DNA from 3 places in the Reyranella humidisoli genome. Region 2 is predicted to be linked to each of the others. Evidence: riboswitches for the same ligand, from Rfam matches in the RefSeq annotation. Region 2 holds a riboswitch; each other region holds the start of a gene.

Region 1 (3,267 bases), 2.5 Mb from region 2:
TCCAGCGCATCGATCTCGCGGACCAGATGGCCCTTGCCCAGTCCGCCGATCGCCGGATTGCACGACATCTCGCCGATCGTCTCGACCCGGTGGGTGAGGAGCAGAGTGCGCGCACCCATCCGCGCCGCTGCGGCCGCGGCCTCACAGCCGGCATGGCCACCGCCCACCACGATCACGTCGTATGAAAAGGCCCGCATGGCCGGCCTTTTACGCCGCCCGGTCGGCTATGGTCCAGTTATCCTCAGGCCGGCCTAGACGATTCCCTCGAGATGGCTCGTGTCGTTCAGGAAGCCGACCCGCACGTCCCCCGCGCCGGAGATCTCGATCTCGCTCAAGCCGCACGGATCCTGCGCCAGTTTCCAGTAGGCCGAGAGCGGCTGGTCGAGGAGCTGAAGCAGCAGCGCGCGGTTCACGCTGTCATGACCGACCAGCACGACCGTCTCGCTGCCGTGCTGTGCCATCACGAGGCGCAGCGCGTCCGCCGTCCGCGCCACGACGTCCTGCAACGACTCGCCGCCGGGAAAGCGCAGGAGATGCGGCGCCTGCCGCCACAGCCGATAGGCGTCGGGCGCTTCCTGCGCGACCTCCTCATGCGTGCGCATCTGCCAGGCGCCGTAGTCGATGTCGCCCAGACCCCCATGAACCGATGCGCGAATCCCACACATCTCTGCAACCCGACGACCGGTCACGATGCATCGCTGCATCGCGCTCGTATAGACGGCAGACGGCTTCCAGCGTCCGGCGATGCGCCTGGCCAAAGCGTCGGCCTGCGCCAGTCCCCGCGCCGTCAGCGGCAGCTCCGCGCGACCGCGAAAGCGCGCGGGACGAATGCCGTCGACGTGACCGTGGCGGGTCAGCAATATCCTAGTCATACCGCCAGTCTATCGCAGGCGCCGGCTCCGACCGCCGGAAATCGGCTCCACCGCACACAAGTCGCTCGGCACCTCGTCTTGACGGCCGGAAGGCGCTTGCCTTACGGGGTTGGGATCGACGGTCCTCCCTAACCGGAGGCGAACAGGGAATGCCGTGCCGCCCCCAAAAGGCCAATCGGCAGCTGTACCCGCAGCTGTGAGCGGCGAGCGAGAGCCCACATGTCACTGGACGAAAGTCCGGGAAGACGGGCAGGAGCTTTGACCCGCGAGCCAGAAGACCTGCCGGCGATAGCGTCGCTCTTCCGATGGACGGGATGATCCAGCGGGACGGTCAACCGAGCGGTGACGCGCTTCGTGCGAACCGTTGGGGAGATCCGTCGTTGACGCCGATCCGTCGAAACTTGCTGCAAGTCATGGCCGGTGGCGTAGCCTTGTCCGCCGTGACCAACGCCACCGCCACCTCGACCGCCACCATCGCGCTCCTCCATCTCGCGCCGCGTCCCGGCGAGATCGCGGCCAACCGGCAGGCCATCGAACAGGCCGTGCGCCAGGCCGCCGCCAACGGTGCGCGCCTCATCGTGACGCCGGAACTTGCGGTGAGCGGGTACGGCTTCCGCGACCTTTTAGGCACCGGCTGGATCGCCGAGGGTCAAGACGAGTTGTTCGCCTGGGCTGGCGCACTCGCGCGCGAGACTGGCGCGACACTGGTGCTGGGCACGCCGGAAGCCACGCCCGATGCGCTGTTCAACAGCATGGTGGTCTTCGCGCCCGACGGCGCCGTGACCGGCCGGCATCGCAAGATCAACGCGCTGCGTGTCGGCTCCGAGTCCTGGTCGACACCGGGCGATCGGCCGACAGTGATCCCGATCGACGGCATCGGCCGCGTCGGCTTCTTCGTCTGCGCCGACATGTATTCAAAGCGCCTGATCGACGAGACCGCGGCGCTTGGTGTCGACCTGCATCTCTCCTCGGCCGCGTGGGCGCCGGGCCTGCACGGGCCCAACGGCGAATGGGAACGCGCTTCCTCCAGCACCGGCAGGCCGGTCCTCGTCTGCAACCGCACCGGCCATGACGTGCTCGACTTCAACGCGGCCTGTTCGCTCGCGGCGGTCGACGGCACGGTCGCTTTCTCTCATGCGTCTGCCGAACCACGGATCGCATGGGTCGACTGGACGCCCGACTCCCGCCGCCTGGCCGACTGGCGTGTCCGATGACTCTCCGCTGTACACTGATCGGTGTACTTTTCCTGCTTTTCACTGTCGGTGCAGTTACCGCGCAGACACCGCAGCGCGTCGTGACGGTGAACCTCTGCCTCGACCAGATGGCGATGCGCCTCGCGGCACCAGGCCAGCTCGTCGGCGTGAGCTACCTGTCGCGCGATCCCCGTATCTCGGTGCTGGCAGATCGTGCCGCGTCCATTCCCACGGTGCGGGCGACCGTCGAATCGATCCTCACCCTGCGACCGGACCTCGTGATTTTCGACCGCGATTCGCACGCGACGCTGAAGCGCCTGCTGCGCATCGCCGGTATCCGCATGCTCGAAGTGAAGTGGGGCGCCTCGATCGATGACGCCGAGAGCATCATCGAGAGCATGGCCATCGCGATGGGCCGCGAGGAGATCGGCAAAGGCCTGATCGCCGACATGCGCGAGCAGAAGCGCCAGCTCACCTGGAACGGTGCGCCCATCGCCACGGCGATCACGCTTCAGGCCAATCGCGGCACCGCCGGGAAGGGCAGCCTGATGGACGAGCTGCTGCGTGTCGCCGGCTTCCGCAATCTCGCCGCCGGGCTGGGCATCCCGGCCTATGGCCGCATCGCGCTTGAGGAGGTGCTCGTCAACCAGCCGGGCTTGCTGGTCCTCGACGGTGCGGCCAACGCCAATCCCGCGCGCGCGACCGAGTTCGTCGACCATCACGCGCTGCTCGCCCTCGCGGGAAAGACCCGGCTCGTGTCCCTGCCGATCAAATATTCGATCTGCGCCGGGCCGGAGAATTTCGAGGCGATCCGCCTGCTCGCGGCGGCGCGGCCGTGAACCGCTGGCTCATCCTGCTGGTCGTGGCGCTCTATCTCCTGTCGCTCGCCGTCGGTCCGGCCTGGTGGCCGTGGCGGCTGGGCAACGAGGTCGGCTGGGCCATCGTCTGGGAACTGCGCGTGCCGCGTGCGACGCTCGGCCTTCTGATCGGCGGTGTGCTGGGTCTCAGCGGCGCGGTGCTGCAGGGCTGGCTGCGCAACCCGCTGGCCGAGCCGGGCGTGATCGGGGTTTCGGCCTGTGCCGGCTTCGCCGCGGTCTGCGCCTTCTACAGCGGTCTCGCCGCGGCCTTCGTCCTGGCCCTGCCGCTGGCCGGGATCGCCGGCGCGGGCATCGCGGTCGCCCTGCTGATGGGCGCGGTCCGGT
Region 2 (3,267 bases):
CTCCTCGGGCTTCTGGAAATAGCCCGGCATGACGCTGGGGCCGCGCACGAACAGGCGGCCGACGCTTCGTTCGCCCAGTATCGCGCCGGTCTCGTCGCGGATTTCCACCGAGTGCCCGGGGAGGACCTTGCCGCAGACCACGAAGTCGCGCGTCAGGCCCGATTGCGGATCGGTGAAACGGTCGACCTTCACGCCGCTGAACAGTGGCGTGAAGCTCAGGCCCACGCAGACCTCGGCCATGCCGTAGCTCGGCATGAAGGCGCGCTCGTCGAAGCCCGCCGCCTTGAAAGCCTCGGCAAATCGCCTGAGCACCGGAAGCTGGATCATGTCGGCCCCGATGCCCGCGAGGCGAAGGCTGGACAGATCCAAATCGTTCACCGACACGGTCTGGGCCCGCCGTGTGAGCAGGTCATAGCCGAAGCTCGGGCTGTAGGTGATGGTCGCGCGGCGGCGGGAGATTAGCGAAAGCCACTGCATCGGCCGCCGGGCGAAGTCGCGCGGCGCCAGAAGGTCGACTGTTCGCTGTGCGCACATCGGCGCCAGGATGAAGCCGATCAGACCCATGTCGTGGTAGAGCGGCAGCCAGCTCACGCCCGAATCGGCATCGTCCAGGCCCTGGGCGGCGATCGATCCGTCGATGTTCGCCATCAGACGGTCCTGGCGGATATCCACACCCAGGGGCGCGCGCGTGCTGCCCGACGAGAACTGGATGTAGCATTCCATTCCCGGTCCGAGCGGCCGAAGCTCCGTTCCGGGTTCAGGGAGCGCGTTGAAAAGAGACATCGGGCCGGCGAGCCGCGCGGTCGTACCCTCGGCGGCGGTCAGGGCGAACTCGGCCAGCTCGTCGGGCGCGAGGATGCCCACGGCCTGGGACGCCTCGATCTGCTTGCGGAGCTGGAAGATGTACTGGGCCTTGGCACCGAATCCGACCGGCACCGGCACAGGTACGGGCACGATGCCTGCATATTGACAGCCGAAGAAGGCGGTGCAGAAGCCGGGCCAGGTATCGGCCACGAGGATCAGCCGCTCGCCGGGCTCGAGGCCGGCCCCGATCAGCCGGCGGGCGAAGGACTGGGCTTCCTCGCGGAGCTGCCGGTAGGACAGTGGGCTAAGCAGACGCCCGCGGGCGTCGAAGAAGTTAAGTCCCGTCTCGCCCCGGGCGGCATAGTCCAGCGCCTCGCACAGGCTGCCGAAGCCGCCGCGGCGAAAGGGCAGGGAGACGTTGCGGGTTGGCGTAGGAGCAGTCACCCAACGGTCTGGGTTCGATTGGAGGGCCGAGACATATCGCTGCAATTGACCTGAGTCTCCATCGCCCGGAACGGCGTCCGAAACAAGCGCAGGCATAATTCCACGGATCGACGTCACGACGATCTCCCAAACGGTTCGCACGAAGCGCGTCACCGCTCGGTTGACCGTCCCGCTGGATCATCCCGTCCATCGGAAGAGCGACGCTATCGCCGGCAGGTCTTCTGGCTCACGGGTCAACGCTCCTGCCCGTCTTCCCGGACTTTCGTCCAGTGACATTTGGGCGTTCGCTCGCCGCTTACAGCTGCGGGTACAGCTGCCGATTGGCCTTTTGGGAGGCGGCACGGCATTCCCTGTTCGCCTCCGGTTAAGGAGGACCGTCGATATTCTCTCGTTAGGCTTGCGCCGGGCGCCGGTCAATTGCTTTGATGCCGCAAAGACCGGGAGGAGAGTGAGGAATGTCGATGGTTCGTCTGGCCGCAGCGGCGGCGCTTGGTGTCATTTTGGCCCTGCCGGCCCTGCCGGTCGGGGCGCAGGGCATTCCCAGGGTCCAGTCGCCCGAGGAAGTCGGCTTCCTGTCGACCCGGCTGAAGCGGCTGAGCGACCGCCTGAACGAGGGCGTCAAGAACAACGAGCTGCCGGGCGCGGTCGTGCTGATCGCCCGCAACGGCAAGATCGTGATGTTCGAATCCTATGGCTTCCGCGACAAGGACGCCAAGGTCGCGATGACCAACGACACGATTTTCCGCATCGCCTCGATGACCAAGCCGATCGTGACGCTGGCGGCGATGATGCTGATGGAAGAGGGCAAGCTCACCCTCGCCGACCGGGTGTCGACCTACATCCCGGCCTTCGCCGACACCAAGGTCGCGGTGCCGAAGAAGAAGGACGACGGCACGGTCGAGATGGTGCTCGAGCCGCAGTTCCGGCCGATGACGGTGCACGACCTGATGCGCCATACGTCGGGCCTGACCTACGGCGCGGTCGGCGCCAACCCGGTGAAGCAGTCCTATCTCGACATGAAGGTCGCCGACCGGAGCCAGACCAATGCCGAGATGGCCGACAAGCTGGCTAAGCTGGCGCTGCTCTACCAGCCGGGCACGACTTGGGAATATTCGATGTCGACCGACGTGCTGGGCCGCGTCGTCGAGGTCGCCTCCGGGATGCCACTCGACAAGTTCATCGAGGAGCGCATCACCAAGCCGCTGAAGATGGGCGACACCGCCTTCGAGGCCAGCGCCGACAAGAAGGCGCGCGGCGCCAGGCCGATGAAGGAGGGGCCGAAGAACGAACTGCCGGCGATCCCGGACATCACCGAGAAGTTCACCTGGCGCTCGGGCGGCGGCGGCATGGTCTCGACCGCGGCCGATTATGCGCGTTTCCTGCAGATGTTCGCCAACGGTGGGCAGCTCGACGGGGTGCGCCTCGTCTCGCGCAAGACCATCGACCTGATGACCGCAGACGCCCTGCCGCCCGACATCAAGATGGGCGCCGACATGTTCCGCTTCGAGGCGCTGGAGCCCAGTGCCAGGATGGGACAGGGCTTCGGCCTGGGTTTTGCCGTTCGCAACGTGCAGGGCGTCAACCCCCTGCCGGGATCGCCTAACGATTATTACTGGGGTGGCGCCTACGGGACCTATTTCTGGCACGACCCGCGCGAGCGCATGTATGTCATCTTCATGATGCAGTCGCCGCAGGCACGCCTGCGCTATCGCTACCTGATGCGCGACCTCGTCTACCAGGCAATGGTCAACTGACCGCCACCCTTGACGCTCCGCTGGCGGACAACCACGTTGGCGGAGCCCCGGGTGTTCGCCGGCGGCGGGAGACCTTGTCATGCAGCAGCAGGAACGCGACCTGATCTCGGGATTGTTCGATCGGCTGAAACCCTTCGAAACACAGCCGCGCGACCGGGAGGCCGAACAGTTCATCAACGGCTTCGCGACGCAACAGCCGGCCGCACCGTATCTGCTCGTCCAGACGGTGCTCGTGCAGGAGCAGGCGTTGAAGGCGGCGCAGGAG
Region 3 (3,267 bases), 3.3 Mb from region 2:
CAGGTCGACGATGAACGTGTCGAAATCCTCGTGGTCGTGCTCGCCTTCGAGGTCATGATGCGAGGGACGCGCCGCGAGGTCGGCTTCGGCCGCCGCGCCGAGACCCAGCAGGACCTTCACCGGCACCTGGCCGTGGCGCGTCTCCACGAGCGCGACCGCGCGCGGCAGGACCTTGCCGATCTCGCCGATGACCGCCTTCCGGTCGGCGTCCGTCATCAGGTCGGCCTTGTTCAGCAGGATCAGGTCGGCACAAAGGATCTGGTCCTCGAACACTTCCTCGAGGGGATTGTCGTGATCCAGCGACGAATCCTCCGCGCGCTGGCGCGCCACCGCCGCGGGATCGTCGGCGAACCGGCCGGCCGCCACCGCCGCGCCGTCCACCACGGCGATCACGCCGTCGACGGTGACGCGCGAGGCGATCTCGGGCCAGTTGAAGGCCTTCACCAGCGGCTTCGGCAGTGCGAGGCCCGACGTCTCGATCACGATATGCTCGGGCGGATTGGGACGGTCGAGCAGGCTCTTGAGGGCGGGCACGAAATCGTCGGCGACGGTGCAGCAGAGGCAGCCGTTGGCCAGTTCGACGATCGCATCCTCGGGACAGTTCTCGACTCCGCAGCTCTTCAGGATCTCGCCGTCGATGCCGACATCGCCGAACTCGTTGACGATCACGGCGAGGCGACGGTCGGCATTCTCCAGCACATGGCGGACGAGCGTCGTCTTTCCCGCGCCGAGGAAGCCGGTGACGATGGTGCAGGGCACCTTGGCGAGCGTGCTCATGAGGACTCCCGGAGGTTCATCGGCGGGACGCGCGCGATGGTGTTCTTGCGGATGTGTTCGGGCCGCTCGCGCCAGACCGTGACGCCGGTTTCATGCGCGCTGTGCTGACGCGCGAAGGCGAGGATATCGGGCGCATGCTGTTCGGCATCGAGGTTGCCAATGACGTAAGTCCACTTGCCGGGCGCGCCGACGGCGATCGTGCAGCCACGCGAGCAGTTCGAGAGACACTCGACGCCGACGATCTGCGAGAGCGGATAACCTTCTGCCGCCGCGCGCTGCGCCGCCGACAGCAGCCGTGCGCCGGCGCGCATGGGATGCGCATTCGCGTCATCGGCGCTGCTGCGGCAGGTCGTGCAGACGTAGAGCGTCGATGCAGTCATGCGAATGCGCCTCGACCTAGAGGGTCGCGGCCGTTGCGGCGGCAGCGCCGATCACGGCCACGACCGCGCCCATGACAGAGACACCGAGAGCCCGCGACGGCCGGCTCATCACCGCGAGCGTCAGGGCATAGGCCGCGACCGCGAGCGCCGACTGGACCACGAACAGGCCCGCGAGATAGGCGGCGACCGGCGTGGGTTCGGCACCGACGATCGCCTCGCCCAGGGCATGGCCGTGAACGAGGCCAGCCAGGGCGAACAGCGCGACGGCCAATGCCGGCGAAAGCTTCGAGCGCACGATCACGAGGCCGCCGATGACGAGCGTGCTGAGGCCCACGAGGAATTCACCTGCCGGCAGGCCGATGCCCGCGAGATGCACGACGACGCCCGCGATCACGGCCGCGCTGAAGGCGAGGACCGGCACGATACCGCGAGCGGCAAGGCCTGCGAGGATACCGACGCCGACGACCGCAGCCAGATGGTCGAGGCCGATGATGGGATGGCCGAGGCCGGACAGGAGACCGTTCATGAAGGTCTGCGGCGTCTGGCCGCCCATTGGATGGTGGGCGAAGGCCGGCGCGGTCGCCGCCATCGACAACAGCAACGCAATGGAACCCGAACGCGTGATCGCCGCCTTCATGATCGTCTCCGTCGTATGAGGGCACATGCCCTCGGGGTATGCCGTCTCCGACGGAGCCCGCGCATCCGGCAAGGCCGGATGTCGGGTGGACCTCGTTCCTCGTGCTTCCCCGCGCGAGGACTCGGATGCGGCAGTTTCGACGGCAGGTTTCCTGGCTCTCGGCTCTTCGTCTTCGGCCACCTTCCCGGTTTCCCAGTGGTATCGAGGCCTTCGACTCACCAATCACAGTTGCGGGGGCAGCCTCGGATTGGGGCGCGAGGCCCGGCACCGTGTTCCCTTTTGATCCCCTTGCGGGGCACCGTCACGTGCTTGATAGGGGTCCGGGCGAAGTCGCGTCAACGGTATTCGGTCGCCCCGGCAGGCGCGGCGGTCAGCTGATCAGCCCCGCGGCCTGGATCGCGGCAAGGCCGCCCACGGCGGTGATCAGGGACCCCGCGACGACCAGCGCGGTCCGCTGCGCCGGCCACTTGCTAACACCCAGCGTGAGCGCACAGGAAGCGACGCCTAGCGCCGTCTGCGCCACGAGCAGGCCCGCGACGTTGGCGACGATCGGCAAGGCATCCGCCCCGATCAGGACCACCCCCAGCGAATAGCCGTGCACGAGCCCTGCGACGGCGAAGATGCCCGACGCGACCTTCGGGCTGATCGGCTGGCGGATCAGGATGAGCACGCCGATCAGCATCGTCGTCAAAGCCACGAAGGCGCCGTCCGCGGGAATGTCGTAGGGGCTGAGCTGAAGCGCCACGCCGGCGATGGCGGCGACACCGAAGACAAGCACCGGGACGATGCCGCGGGCGGCGATGCCGACCAGGATGCCGATGCCGATCATCGCAGCCAGGTGATAGACGCTGATGACCGGGAGACCGACACCCTGCAGGAAACCCTCGGCGAAGGTCCGGGGCAGTTCCTCCTCCACCAACGTGTGGGCAAGGACCGGCAACCGCGGAACCGCGAGCGCAAGCGTCGTCCAGAAGCCCAGCCGCCGGATGGAAACCCGCATCACCTTCCCTGGTCCCGTCTTTGGCCCTCGCTTGGGGCGCGCATGCACCTCAGATAGGGTGCAGCTGCACAACTCGTCAATCCAATTCCGCATCGGCGGTGAAACTATAGCCGATATTGGCGATTCCACTGCATCGAAGGGCCGAAGTCCATGACGAACGAGATCAGCGACGACGCACGGCATAAAAACAAGATGGCCAACCGGAAGGCCGTGCAGGACGCCGAAGTCGCCGCCAAGACCATCGAAAAGGGCCTGTTGATCGTCCACACCGGCAAGGGGAAGGGAAAATCGACCGCCGCCTTCGGCCTTCTCCTGCGCGCCATCGGCCGTGGACTGCGGTGCGGCGTCGTGCAGTTCGGCAAGGGCGCCTGGCAGACCGGCGAGCGCACAGCCGTCGAGCGCTTCGGCGATCAGGTGCAATGGCATACGCTGGGCGAGGGCTTCACCTGGGAGACGCAGGATCGCGCGCGCGA

Evidence for each region. A riboswitch is a leader RNA that binds a small molecule or an ion and turns the genes downstream of it on or off. The one in region 2 is predicted to bind cobalamin.
Region 1: linked by a shared signal. The riboswitch ahead of KQ910_RS05890 (carbon-nitrogen hydrolase family protein) and the one ahead of KQ910_RS17865 (fatty acyl-AMP ligase) in region 2 are both predicted to bind cobalamin.
Region 3: linked by a shared signal. The riboswitch ahead of KQ910_RS02090 (HupE/UreJ family protein) and the one ahead of KQ910_RS17865 (fatty acyl-AMP ligase) in region 2 are both predicted to bind cobalamin.

Annotation. Positions count from the first base shown of each region.
Region 1 covers NZ_JAHOPB010000001.1:1,213,881-1,217,147, reverse strand. Annotated here, with positions in the region: gene mnmG (tRNA uridine-5-carboxymethylaminomethyl(34) synthesis enzyme MnmG) at 1-197, opposite strand, end outside; gene KQ910_RS05895 (histidine phosphatase family protein) at 252-872, opposite strand; cobalamin riboswitch at 975-1,173, shown strand; gene KQ910_RS05890 (carbon-nitrogen hydrolase family protein) at 1,313-2,086, shown strand; gene KQ910_RS05885 (ABC transporter substrate-binding protein) at 2,083-2,904, shown strand; gene KQ910_RS05880 (FecCD family ABC transporter permease) at 2,901-3,267, shown strand, end outside.
Region 2 covers NZ_JAHOPB010000001.1:3,697,010-3,700,276, forward strand. Annotated here, with positions in the region: gene KQ910_RS17865 (fatty acyl-AMP ligase) at 1-1,248, opposite strand, end outside; cobalamin riboswitch at 1,443-1,642, opposite strand; gene KQ910_RS17870 (serine hydrolase domain-containing protein) at 1,704-3,002, shown strand; gene KQ910_RS17875 (DUF2076 domain-containing protein) at 3,082-3,267, shown strand, end outside.
Region 3 covers NZ_JAHOPB010000001.1:422,671-425,937, forward strand. Annotated here, with positions in the region: gene cobW (cobalamin biosynthesis protein CobW) at 1-777, opposite strand, end outside; gene KQ910_RS02085 (DUF1636 family protein) at 774-1,157, opposite strand; gene KQ910_RS02090 (HupE/UreJ family protein) at 1,174-1,794, opposite strand; cobalamin riboswitch at 1,919-2,112, opposite strand; gene KQ910_RS02095 (HupE/UreJ family protein) at 2,165-2,794, opposite strand; gene cobO (cob(I)yrinic acid a,c-diamide adenosyltransferase) at 2,945-3,267, shown strand, end outside.